3 regions of the Roseibium sp. R5 genome follow, and region 2 is predicted to be linked to each of the others. Evidence: predicted binding sites of a transcription regulator. Region 2 holds the regulator's gene; each other region holds the start of a gene.
What was found. The regulator LexA, encoded in region 2, represses DNA repair genes until DNA is damaged. The targets are predictions, from matches to a motif close to TGTTCNNNNTGTGTTCNG.

Region 1 (4,025 bases), 110 kb from region 2:
TCAGCAACCGGCAGCGCGGTGAAACCCGTTGCCAGAACGCTCGCCATCAAGCCTGCCTTGAGGCCGGCGCCAATTTTTTGTCCGAAAGACAGTTTGTAGCCGGAGGCCGGTTTGCCGTGTGCCATCATGCTCGTTCGCATTGTCAAAACCTGTATTTCAAATTGTCCAACACAAACCAGGAGCGCCCAAGACCCTGGTCATTGTTCCTGCCTCGTTGGTCATCCGGTCGCTGCTCTTGGGAATATGAGCAGTCCATGATCACCCGCACGGTCTTCAAGCCGACCCTTTCGGGAATCCGGCGTGGACCGCAATTTCGTGTCATTTTAGAGAAGAATACTACACCAAGCCCATACGTAAGGTTAAGTGCGTAGGTAAGGTGCGGGTTTCCAATTCACGTCAGTGTGACGTATTTGCACGTCTCCGCCTGGCGTGCCGGCATCCCGACACACGCCAGACGCGAAATTTCATGACTTAAAACGGTATTTCATCATCCATTGGGCCGGAGCCACCGCCGGACGGTCCACCGAATCCGCCGCCAGAAGATCCACCGCCGTAACCGCCGCCGCCGCCGAAGCTGCCGCCACCGCCACCGGAAGACCCGCCGCCAAATCCGCCGCCGCCCTGGTCATTGCCGTAGTCCGGCAATCCGCCGGGCTGACCGCCGCCTTCGCCGCGTCCGTCAAGCATCGTCAGATTGGAGTTGAACCCTTGCAGCACGACTTCGGTCGAATACCGGTCCTGCCCGGATTGGTCCTGCCATTTACGGGTTTGCAGCTGCCCTTCCAGGTAGACCTTGGAGCCTTTGCGAAGATAGTTTTCCGCCACCTTGCATAGGCCTTCATTGAAGATGACCACACGGTGCCATTCGGTTTTTTCGCGGCGCTCGCCGGAATTGCGGTCCCGCCAGGATTCGGATGTTGCAATCCGCAGATTGGCAATCGGCCGGCCATCCTGGGTGCGCCGGATTTCCGGATCCGCTCCAAGGTTCCCAACCAAAATGACTTTGTTGACACTTCCCGCCATACTCAGCTCCTGTTTGTCTTTTTGCTTCCGGCCCAGCTTTTTTGGCAGCAGCACGGTTTGACGCCCTGACGCGGCGCAGCTTTGTTGGGCCACACCCTAACGATCTCCTCGCTTGATCGCCGCCACTTTTTCCGCATGCCCCCCATTTTCCACAATGTTGAGCACTTACCGGTTCCCGAATGCACCGCATCTGCACACTTGCCAAAGCTTCGATAGAACCAGGGCAATCCAGCCGCGCCAGATCCCATTTCGCAAATTGGTCTGCATTCGGCATATATGTACTTGTTTTGTTCTTATCAGTTTCGTATCCTTGGCGCAATTTCCGCAGGCCCCTTTTTGGTCTCCTGGTGACCTTCAACAGCATTTTCCGCAAATGCCCATCTGGAAGCCCAACTGGAAACTGCTATATCGGGTCCGAGTGGCCCGCCCTGCCCGCTTAGCCGGACCAAATTCATTCATGAGCCCAGATTGGGCGGCCTGCACAAGACCAGAAAGACACGTAATATGACGACGCCGAAGGCCCCTGACACCGACAGCTGGAAGAACGACCCAACCAAGGTGCTCAGCGTCCGCGGTGCCCGTGAACACAATCTGAAAAACGTCGATCTCGATCTGCCACGCAACAAGTTGATCGTGATGACCGGATTGTCGGGCTCGGGCAAGTCTTCCCTTGCCTTCGATACGATCTATGCAGAAGGCCAGAGGCGTTATGTGGAAAGCCTGAGCGCTTACGCCCGTCAGTTTCTGGAAATGATGCAAAAGCCGGACGTCGACCAGATAGATGGTCTGTCCCCGGCGATCTCCATTGAACAGAAGACTACCTCCCGCAACCCGCGCTCCACCGTCGGCACGGTCACCGAGATCTACGACTACATGCGTCTCCTGTTCGCCCGTGTCGGGATCCCCTACTCACCGGCGACCGGCCTGCCGATTGAAAGCCAGACCGTCAGTCAGATGGTGGACCGGATCATGGATCTGGACGAAGGCAGCCGACTCTATCTGCTCGCGCCGATGGTTCGCGGCCGCAAAGGGGAATACCGCAAGGAACTTGCGGAGCTGATGAAAAAAGGCTTTCAACGGGTCAAGATTGACGGCACCTTCTACGAGATTTCCGAGGCTCCTGCGCTGGACAAGAAATTCAAGCACGACATCGACGTTGTCGTGGACCGGATTGTCGTGCGCGATGATATCGCGGGCCGTTTGGCCGATTCCCTTGAAACAGCGCTGAAACTTGCTGACGGGATTGCCATTGCAGAGTTTGCGGGCGAAACGGAAGAAAACGGTGATCCGAAGCGGATGATCTTCTCCGAAAAATTCGCATGCCCGGTTTCCGGCTTCACAATCCCGGAAATCGAGCCGCGCCTCTTTTCGTTCAACAACCCGTTTGGTGCCTGCCCCACCTGCGACGGCCTCGGCACAACGCTTGCCTTTGAAGAAGACCTCGTTGTCCCGGATCACACCTTGTCTTTGCGGGAAGGCGCGGTTTTGCCATGGGCGAAGACCGGATCAACTTCGCCTTATTACACGCAGACCCTGGAGGCCCTGTGCCGGCACTATGATGTGTCGATGGCAACGCCCTGGAAGGACCTTGGCCCTGAAGTTCAGGACGCCGTTTTGCATGGCACGGGGAAAACAGCGATTGAGTTCGTCTATGACGATGGTGTGCGTAGTTACCGGACGGAAAAACCGTTCGAGGGCGTCATCGGCAACATTGAACGGCGCTGGCGGGAAACGGAATCGACCTGGGTGCGCGAAGAACTGGCTCGCTTTCAATCGGATCACGCCTGCCCCTCGTGTCAGGGTTTCCGTCTGAAACCGGAGGCCCTGGCCGTCAAGATCGCAGACCGGCACATCGGCCACATCACCGAACTTTCGATCCGGGAAGCCGCACTCTGGTTCGACGCGCTGCCTGAAAAACTCAACGACAAGCAGACCGAGATTGCCGGGCGTATTTTGAAAGAGATCCGCGAACGGCTCAAATTTCTGAACGATGTCGGCCTTGAGTACCTTTCAATGGCCCGGTCCTCCGGCACCTTGTCCGGCGGTGAAAGCCAGCGCATTCGTCTCGCCTCGCAGATCGGCTCCGGCCTTACTGGCGTCCTTTACGTTCTCGATGAACCCTCCATCGGGCTCCATCAGCGCGACAACGCCCGTCTGCTGGAGACGCTCCGTCACCTCAGGGATCTCGGCAATACGGTCATTGTGGTCGAGCATGACGAGGATGCCGTTTTGACCGCTGACTATGTGGTTGATGTCGGCCCCGGCGCCGGGGTTCATGGCGGCCAGGTCGTTGCGAAGGGCACGCCACAGGAAGTCATGACCAATGGCAACTCGCTGACAGGTCAGTATCTGTCCGGCGCAAAAATGATTCCGCTGCCCGCAGAACGGCGCAAGATCAACAAGAAGCGCAAGATTTCCGTAAAAGGCGCGCGTGGCAACAACTTGAAAGACGTCGATGTCGACGTGCCGCTCAGCACATTTACATGTGTCACCGGTGTGTCCGGTGGCGGCAAATCCACGTTCCTGATTGATACGCTCTATAAGTCGGCTGCTCGCCGTTTGAATGGCGCACGGGACAATCCGGCACCGCATGACCGCATCGAGGGCCTTGAAGTTCTGGACAAGGTGATCGACATCGACCAGTCGCCGATTGGCCGGACGCCTCGCTCTAACCCTGCGACCTATACAGGGGCCTTCACCCCGATCCGGGAGTGGTTTGCCGGAATGCCGGAGGCCAAGGCCCGGGGTTATCAGCCTGGCCGGTTCTCGTTCAACGTCAAGGGCGGCCGATGCGAGGCCTGCCAGGGCGATGGTGTCATCAAGATTGAAATGCACTTCCTGCCGGACGTTTACGTTACGTGCGACGTCTGCAAGGGGAAACGCTACAATCGGGAAACCCTGGAAGTGGAATTCAAGAGCAAATCCATTGCCGATGTCCTAGATATGACTGTTGAAGAAGCCGCAAGTTTCTTCTCCGCCGTCCCTGCCGTGCGCGACAAGAT
Region 2 (4,025 bases):
CTTGCCGACCGACAGTTCGGGATGTCCCAGCTCGATCATGCCGCGCCTCACTTCACGCCCCAAGGCTTGAGCTTTCTGGACAAAAAATCGTTGGCGACGGCCAGCTCCCCGATCTTGGCGTGCAGCTCCTTCACCTGGTCCTCGTCAATCTCCGGCTTTCGTTTGCCGCCACGTTCAAACACGTCCGAGGCGCCTTCCAGCAGGGCACGCTTCCATTGATGGATCATGGTCGGATGAACCCCGAAGCGGCTCGCCAGTTCCGATACCGTCTCTTCGCCCTTCAACGCTGCCAGGGCGACTTTCGCCTTGAACTCCGGCGAGTGCTGCTTGCGTTTCGACATCTCTGATCTCCTTGTTCTCGAAGACCAGCAGACAACAAATCGTAGCTTACGTCAGTGTCCTAATTTCGGGAGGTAGCTCACTCCTTCGAAAAATCGTCGGGGCTTCCAAACATATTTGGAACGGCCACATCATATGAAATGTATTTGATTTGCCCCTGATGATCAGCGGCGAAGCGTGAAAACGACCGCGCCTGAATAATAGGAAATGCATCAACAGTGAATGGTTCTTCAGGCCCTTTATCTGAGAGATATCGAGCAAGTGATGCCAGAATAGGTACAGGCTGGCCAACATCTGCTGGACGGTTTTCGAACGCAACTTTCTGCCCGTCATCATGATGACGGGGGTCGATGAGTATAAGTGATGCTTGCCAAGAATCGTGTTTAGTTGGCGCCAACCCTTCCCACGGAGCGGTCCGCTCCTTTACTTCTTTGTCGCGGGCGATCCAACCGGTTATCAAAAAGTCCGGCAATCCTGTTTTGCCACTGTCTTCTGGCACGAAAAAGAAATCATTGCTTCGATGATCAAAAGTGAATTGCTTGGAAAAAACGTCCCGAAGCCACTATTCCCTACTAAATTCTGTACCATCTACCTTTCTGCGTTCAAATGCATCCTTTTGCCGCCCCGCCTTTAGCGATAGACGGAATAAAACAACTTCATAAAGACCTCCAACACGCCTCGAGCGCATTGGAGCAGAACAACACTAAAAAGTGTAGCAGATATTTGCGGTTGAGCTGGTAATGCCGTCATAACCAATTGTAGCACCTTACACCAAATTTGAGAATCATGTTTTGTTCACACATGTCTCAAGGGATTACATTCCCTAACAGCTACAGCAGAACAGTAAGAGAACGTTTACCCTTGCAGAACACAATGAGAACAGGTAGAATGTTCTCGATTTGTACTGAGCGATTCTCAGGCGAAACCAAACTCAGGGCGAGGAACCGCAGTATGCTGACGCGCAAGCAGTACGAACTGCTCATGTTCATTCACGAGAGACTGAAGGAAACGGGGGTTCCGCCGTCTTTCGATGAAATGAAAGATGCCCTGGATCTCCGCTCAAAATCCGGCATTCACCGACTGATAACCGCCCTGGAAGAACGCGGCTTCATACGCCGGCTTCCCAACAGAGCCCGCGCCATGGAAGTGGTCCGCTTGCCGGATTCAATCGCGCCGGGCCTGGGTGCGCCGCGTCCAAGGGGGAGCTTCTCGCCAGAGGTGATTGAAGGATCGCTCGGCAAACCGGCGCCAGCCCCTGCCCCCGCGCCAGAACCTGATGCAGCATCGACGGAAATACCGGTCATGGGCCGGATTGCGGCCGGTGTTCCGATCGAGGCAATCCAGACCCACAGCCACTCCATCAGCGTCCCGCCAGAACTCCTTGGCAAGGGTGAGCATTACGCTCTGGAAGTGCGCGGGGACTCAATGATTGAGGCCGGCATTTTGGACGGCGACACCGTCTTGATCCGCCGAACAGAAAGCGCGGACAGCGGCGACATCGTCGTGGCCCTTGTGGACGATGAGGAAGCGACACTCAAACGGCTGCGTAAAAAAGGCGCGTCGATCGCGCTTGAGGCCGCCAACCCCGCCTACGAGACGCGTATTTTCGGACCGGGCCGTGTCCGTGTGCAAGGGAAACTTGTTTCCCTGTTCCGCCGATACTGAAGCTTCGAGACTGGCAGGCATTTTCAAGAGTTGCCTGCTACTGCGGGTTTGTAGGTACTACCATCAGCTCTAGTCAGCAGATGCGCGCAAGCTTGAGCGTGTGACTGTGCCTTGCTTGTGCCACGGCCGCGGAGGCGTTGGCTTGGCGTATTTGACTGATTTTATTTGCGTTTGGCAAACAGCTGCGCTGGGAGCTCTGGTCCGTGCGGGTGTGGTTTGCGGCTGCGTTATCGGCGGCAACACCTCACTCTTTCTTTGAACTGCAGATTCTATTCTCACCCCGTTTTCGATCATCTGGTCTTTTGTTGAGGTGCCTGTTCGACACGCCTGGTCCAGCCAGATGGAAATGGCACCGCGCGCCTTTCTGATATCCTGGTCGAAAACGGCTACGTTGCAGGTTTCTGGCGCGATCATATCGGTCACGATCATATCTGCCTTTTGACAATCATAAAAAAGGGCATTCCGGGTCTTCGGTAGGGCGATGGTGATTGGAATCCGCTCCTCACCAACTTCTGCCCTTGCTGCGAACGCCTGGACAACACAGCCTAAAGGGTCACAAGCGCGCTGATCGTCTTTCATCTTGTGCGATTTAATCGTCTCGACCGAAACTCCCTCCCCTTCGAACCAAGTCTCAGTGGCAAAAGAACTTCTGGCGTTGGATAACGCTAAGGTCCCGTCGATATCCCGGGCAGCCAATTGAGACCCTGCTGCCGGAATATAGACATCCGGCGGGCGCGATATTACCGCGAGCGCAATTCCGGCAGGTGCGAGACCCAAACCGATCATCCGGAAACGGCCCGGGGCGAGCAGCAGGCCAAAGAAACCGGCCAATAAAACAGCGGCAGACAGTCCGGTCAGACTTCCCATTCGGCCGAAGTCAGGCGCGATCTGTTCTGTGAACTCCGCTATCTGGATCAGCACCGCCAGACCAGCGCTCATGACCTTGAGCGGGATTGCCGCCAAACCGAACGGCATCAGGACCAGTGCCACCACGCCCATTGGCATCACGATGATCGAAAAGACCGGCATGCCCAGCATGTTGCCGACCAGTCCGAAGGGCGCGATCCGGGAAAAGTGGTATGCACCGACAATGCCGGTTGCGATCCCGGCGACGAGGGCCGTCACGAACAAACCGGTGGCCCATTTTAGTGCGCCGGACAATAACCAAGAGAGCCCGTTTGCTGATGAGACAAGCAACCTTCTTCTCTTTTGATGCGACCGCCAAAGATCATAAACGGCGACCAGTGCGATCACGGCCGCAAACGACATCTGAAAACCTGGATAAAACAGGCGCTCCGGCGCGAGTAGAAGCAAGAACAGGCCGGCGATTGCGACCGATCGCAGCGTCAAACCCCGGCGTCCGGTCATGATCCCCAAAAAAACCAACGCAATCATAATGAAGGATCTTTGCGTGGCGACTGAAGCCCCGGACAGGAGAAGATAAAAAACTGCCGCGACAAGGGCGAGAACGGCTGAAACCTTGTGGATCGGCCAGCGCAACGCAAGGCCTGGGATAAGTGCTAGGGCGCCAAGACACACAGCATAAGCACCGCCTGCAAAGAGCGCCATATGCAGGCCAGAAATTGCCAGAATATGTGCCAGGCCGGCAGCCCGAAGGCTCTCTTCGGTCTTCTCATCAATACTGCTGCGATCGCCCACCAAGAGTGCAACCGCAAGAGCCGTTTCCGGGCCTTCCGGCAAAAGCGTAGATATCCGCGCTGCCAAGTGCTGGCGCAAAGCACTTACTTTGCGAACCAGCTGCAGAACGTGAGATTTCGGAGGTCCCGCGACGATCTCTGGCGCGCCGTAACTGAAGCCGCTTGCGCCTATACCGTCAAAATAGGCGCGGAAGGAAAAGTCATATCCGCCGGGCACCACAGGACCCATAGGCGGAAACAACCGGGCCCGGACTTTGATCCAGTCGCCGGGCGCAATGCCCGTATCTGCCGGTATGCGCAGCCGGACCCGGTTTGCAAACCGCCCCTCAGTATTTTCTCTGGCATCAACTTCTCTGACGCGGA
Region 3 (4,025 bases), 2.6 Mb from region 2:
GCTTTAGAAGGTACCCGAAGAGCTGCAAGGGGCAAGGGGGCAAGGGCTTGCCGTTCTTGGCTGTCCGCCAAAACACCGCCGGAACCGAAGCGGGCGAGCGCCCAGGCCGCCCCTGCGCTTCCAGCGATCGCACCGGCAACGCAAAACCCCTGCCGGTGAAGCCGTTCCAAGGCATCTTTCAAAAGAGCTTCCTCTCCTTTGAAAAGGTGCGCGCAGCCCGTGATGTCGAGAAACAGCCCGTCCTTGCCGTCGAGCGCCACCAAAGGCGTGTAGCGGGCGCACCAGTCCGCGACAGCGCCCAGCAAGGCAGCGTCCTTTTCCGGATCGGCGTCTTCACACAAAAGATGCGGGATCCGGGCCCGCGCATCGGCTTCCGCCTCGCCGAGACGCAAGCCGCAGGCCCTTGCGGTTTCATTCAAGGCGACAATCCGGCGGACGCCCCGGATTTTTTCCAAAACGGCGAGCGGCGGTTCAGCCTGCCGGGCGGAGGGTGTGGAGCTGACCCGCAGCCGGCGCAGGATCCGGTCGCAGGGAAGATCCGCGATCCAGAGCGAGAGGATGCGCTGGTGCGGCAAATGTTTGTCTCGCATGGTCCCACTCCACGGTCAGGCGGCCGGGACGGCCCTCCCGGTTCCGCGTCAGGTCGATGTGCCATGCTGGCGCTCCCAGGCCCGCATGGGGTGCTTTTTCCAAGAACTCCGGAGCCTTTGAGGCGGCCGGAGAAATCTGCCAGCGGGTGACGGCTGCGGTCGGTTCCTGTGCTGCTCCATGACGGAGCAAGATGACCGGGACCGTGCTGCGGCTGGCCCGCAGGGAAATACGGCGGCTTGCCGTGAGATCCACGAGACGTTCCCCGCCCTGGATTTCGCCGGCAACGGCGGCAAGGGCACTGCAGGACGCGCCTTCCTCAAGGCACCACAGAACGTCTTCCAGCTTTCTCGCCCGCACCACGATCAGCCGGGCCGGATCAATGCCGAAGTCCAGCAGCCCGGCGCCATGAAGCCGGCCGGATTCCTGAGTGGCCCGGATATCCTGGACCACCAGAACCGGCCCGGACCTTATGGCCAGAAGCCGTGCAAGAAGCGCAAGGCCGAAGCCACTGAGTGCCCCGGCATTGCGGCTTTCGGAGCTGACCACCTCATGCAAGGCCCCCAATTTCAGTCCGCTGCCCGATAAGCTGTTGCCGGGCTGAAACAGCCGGTCGAGAGTCTCCAGTCCCAATGGACACCGGGCGGTGAGGTTATCTGGTCCGCCCTTTCCGGGCGGTTCAGCTTCGAAACCCTCAGCCTGCGTCTTGCCGTCCGCCGGACGGTCTTTCAAAAAACTGTCCGGCCCCTGCGGGTTGGCGGCGGTCGCAGGGGCCGGACCAAACTGCGTCTTAAAGGGGAGGCGACCCTCAAGATCCGCAATGCGGCGACGCAGCTCGGCAAGAGATGTGCTATGTTCGGATGCGGCGGACATTGTGCACGTTGATTCCAATCACGCTGGTTTTTGTTCTCTATTTGTTCTTATTGATTCCGGAGAACGGTCAGAGAGTCAAGCAGCTTTTTGAAAAGCCGTGCGTGTCCTTTGACCTAGCGTTAGTTTTCAGCGCCTTGTGTTGTCCTGAAGGTCCGGAAACACGCAAGTTAGTGACGCAGCATTGTCGAGTGGTGAGTGATCCTGAAATGCGGTCACCAAAGAACGCGTATTCCGGACAGATGGTTCCTTTGGGGTACAATGCGCAGACCTCTGCGGGCTTCTTCCGAGATAAACGGCAAGAATCCGCATGACAACGGCCTGAAAATCCTGTATACGCCCGCCCAAGTTGGATGAATGCGTGTCTTCCGGCAGGAAGCCTTGTGTTCTGGGCGATGCTTTTACCGGGCACCGAACTCCATAAAATCCGGCGGATATGCAACATGGCCCAAAGCTGGTGAACCCGTTCTTGGCACCTTTGATCCCAAGGACGCTCTGACCGCTTTGTAATTGAAAAGGGAAACATGCCATGAATATCATCGAGCAGCTGAACGCTGAAGAAATGGCGAAAATCGAAGCTCAGCGTAAGCTTCCTGAATTTTCTCCGGGCGACACCGTCCGCGTTCTGGTGAAGGTCACCGAAGGCAACCGGACCCGTACACAGGCTTATGAAGGCGTATGCATTGCGCGTTCTGGCGGCGGCATCAACGAAAGCTTCACCGTCCGCAAGATTTCCTACGGCGAAGGCGTTGAGCGTGTGTTCCCGATTTACTCTCCGATGCTGGAAGGCGTAGAGGTTGTCCGCCGCGGTAAAGTCCGCCGTGCGAAGCTCTACTACCTGCGCGACCGCCGCGGTAAGTCTGCCCGTATCACCGAGAACACTAACGCCCGCTCCAAGCGTCTCAACGAAGACGCCCGCGCGGAAGCTGCTGCTGCAAAGGCAGCCAAGGCTGAAGCCAAAAAGGCCGAAGCAGAAGCAGCTGCTGCAGAGACCGCTGCCGAATAAGCAGCTCTCAAGACCCGTTTCGCAAGGCGGCTTCTGGAGTGATCCAGGAGCCGTTTTGTTGTTTTGGAGCCATGGGGCGGTTTGTTGCGTGGTGTTTCTTTGTCTAGACCAGCTTGATGCCGGAAAGGCAGACGGTGTCTGGCGCTGATAAAGACCAGAAATCCGCAGCCTTCCTTGACTCTCTTTCCTCTTTCCGGCATAAGCCCGCGGACTCCATATGAGTGACTGACATTTCAATCCGCCGACCGGGACCCGCAAAGGTATAAAGAGCGCCCGGAGGTTCCCACCCGACAGCGCGATGCGCCCTCGGGTGTCAAACTGCTTTGCGCCCTCGCATTCGGTTGGATTTCAATGATGGTTCCCCATATGGTTCGGGAGATTTCCCGAAACGAATTGAGCCAAGGACCCTTTGATGTTTGAAAGCCTGTCCGATCGACTAAGCGGTATTTTCGACAAGCTCACCGGCCGCGGTGCGCTGTCGGAAAACGACGTCAATGAAGCGCTGCGCGAAATTCGCCGCGCGCTGATCGAGGCCGACGTCGCCCTGCCGATCGTTCGTTCTTTCACCGACAAGGTCCGTCACCGTGCCGTTGGCGCGGAGGTCGTAAAATCCGTCACCCCAGGCCAGATGGTGGTGAAGATTGTTCACGACCAGCTTGTCGAAATGCTCGGTGAAGAAGGTCAACCGATCGACCTGAACGCACCGGCGCCGGTCGCGATCATGATGGTCGGCCTTCAAGGTTCCGGTAAGACCACCACCACGGCCAAGATTGCCCGCCGTTTCACCCAGCGCGACAAGCGCAAGGTGTTGATGGCCTCGCTCGACACCCGCCGTCCGGCCGCGCAAGAGCAGCTGAAAATCCTGGGTGAGCAAAACGACGTCGACACCCTGCCGATCATCGAAGGCCAGGGCCCGGTCGAGATTGCCAACCGGGCCATGTCTGCAGCCAAGCTCGGCGGCTATGACGTGGTTCTCCTCGACACCGCCGGCCGGATCCACATCGACGAGCCGCTGATGGTGGAAATGGCCGAGGTTAAGGCCGCCGCCAATCCGCATGAAATCATTCTTGTTGCCGACAGTTTGACCGGTCAGGACGCCGTCAATCTGGCCCAAAACTTTGACGAGCGCGTTGGCATCACCGGTATTGCTCTGACCCGTATGGACGGTGACGGGCGCGGCGGTGCGGCCCTGTCCATGCAGGCGGTCACCGGCAAGCCGGTTAAACTGATCGGTACGGGTGAAAAGTCCGACGCACTGGAAGACTTTCACCCGAAACGGATCGCCGACCGGATCCTCGGCATGGGCGACATTGTTTCGCTCGTCGAGAAGGCAGCCGAAGCTATTGATGCGGAACAAGCCGCAAAAATGGCGAAGAAGATGCAGAAGGGTCATTTCGATCTGGAAGATCTCGCCGAGCAGCTCAAGCAGATGGAAAAGCTGGGCGGAATGTCCGGCATGATGGGCATGTTGCCGGGCGTCGGCAAAATGAAAAAGCAGATCGACGCTGCCGGTCTCGACGACAAGATGTTCAAGCGTCAGATCGCGATCATCCAATCGATG

Region 1: uvrA (excinuclease ABC subunit UvrA) is a predicted target of LexA. The motif match lies at 1,301-1,318, and genes of this name have one in related genera.
Region 3: AC0J4F_RS05915 (ImuA family protein) is a predicted target of LexA. The motif match lies at 1,493-1,510, and genes of this name have one in related genera.

What each region holds. Positions count from the first base shown of each region.
Region 1 is NZ_CM146910.1:3,817,331-3,821,355, forward strand. Features, by position in the region: gene AC0J4F_RS17850 (L,D-transpeptidase scaffold domain-containing protein) at 1-140, opposite strand, end outside; gene AC0J4F_RS17855 (single-stranded DNA-binding protein) at 472-1,023, opposite strand; gene uvrA (excinuclease ABC subunit UvrA) at 1,528-4,025, shown strand, end outside.
Region 2 is NZ_CM146910.1:3,928,464-3,932,488, forward strand. Features, by position in the region: one part of gene AC0J4F_RS18355 (IS3 family transposase) at 1-50, opposite strand, end outside; one part of gene AC0J4F_RS18355 (IS3 family transposase) at 50-341, opposite strand; gene AC0J4F_RS18360 (hypothetical protein) at 419-838, opposite strand; gene lexA (transcriptional repressor LexA) at 1,291-2,004, shown strand; gene AC0J4F_RS18370 (ComEC/Rec2 family competence protein) at 2,074-4,025, opposite strand, start outside.
Region 3 is NZ_CM146910.1:1,294,672-1,298,696, forward strand. Features, by position in the region: gene AC0J4F_RS05910 (Y-family DNA polymerase) at 1-590, opposite strand, end outside; gene AC0J4F_RS05915 (ImuA family protein) at 472-1,461, opposite strand; gene rplS (50S ribosomal protein L19) at 1,988-2,464, shown strand; gene ffh (signal recognition particle protein) at 2,877-4,025, shown strand, end outside.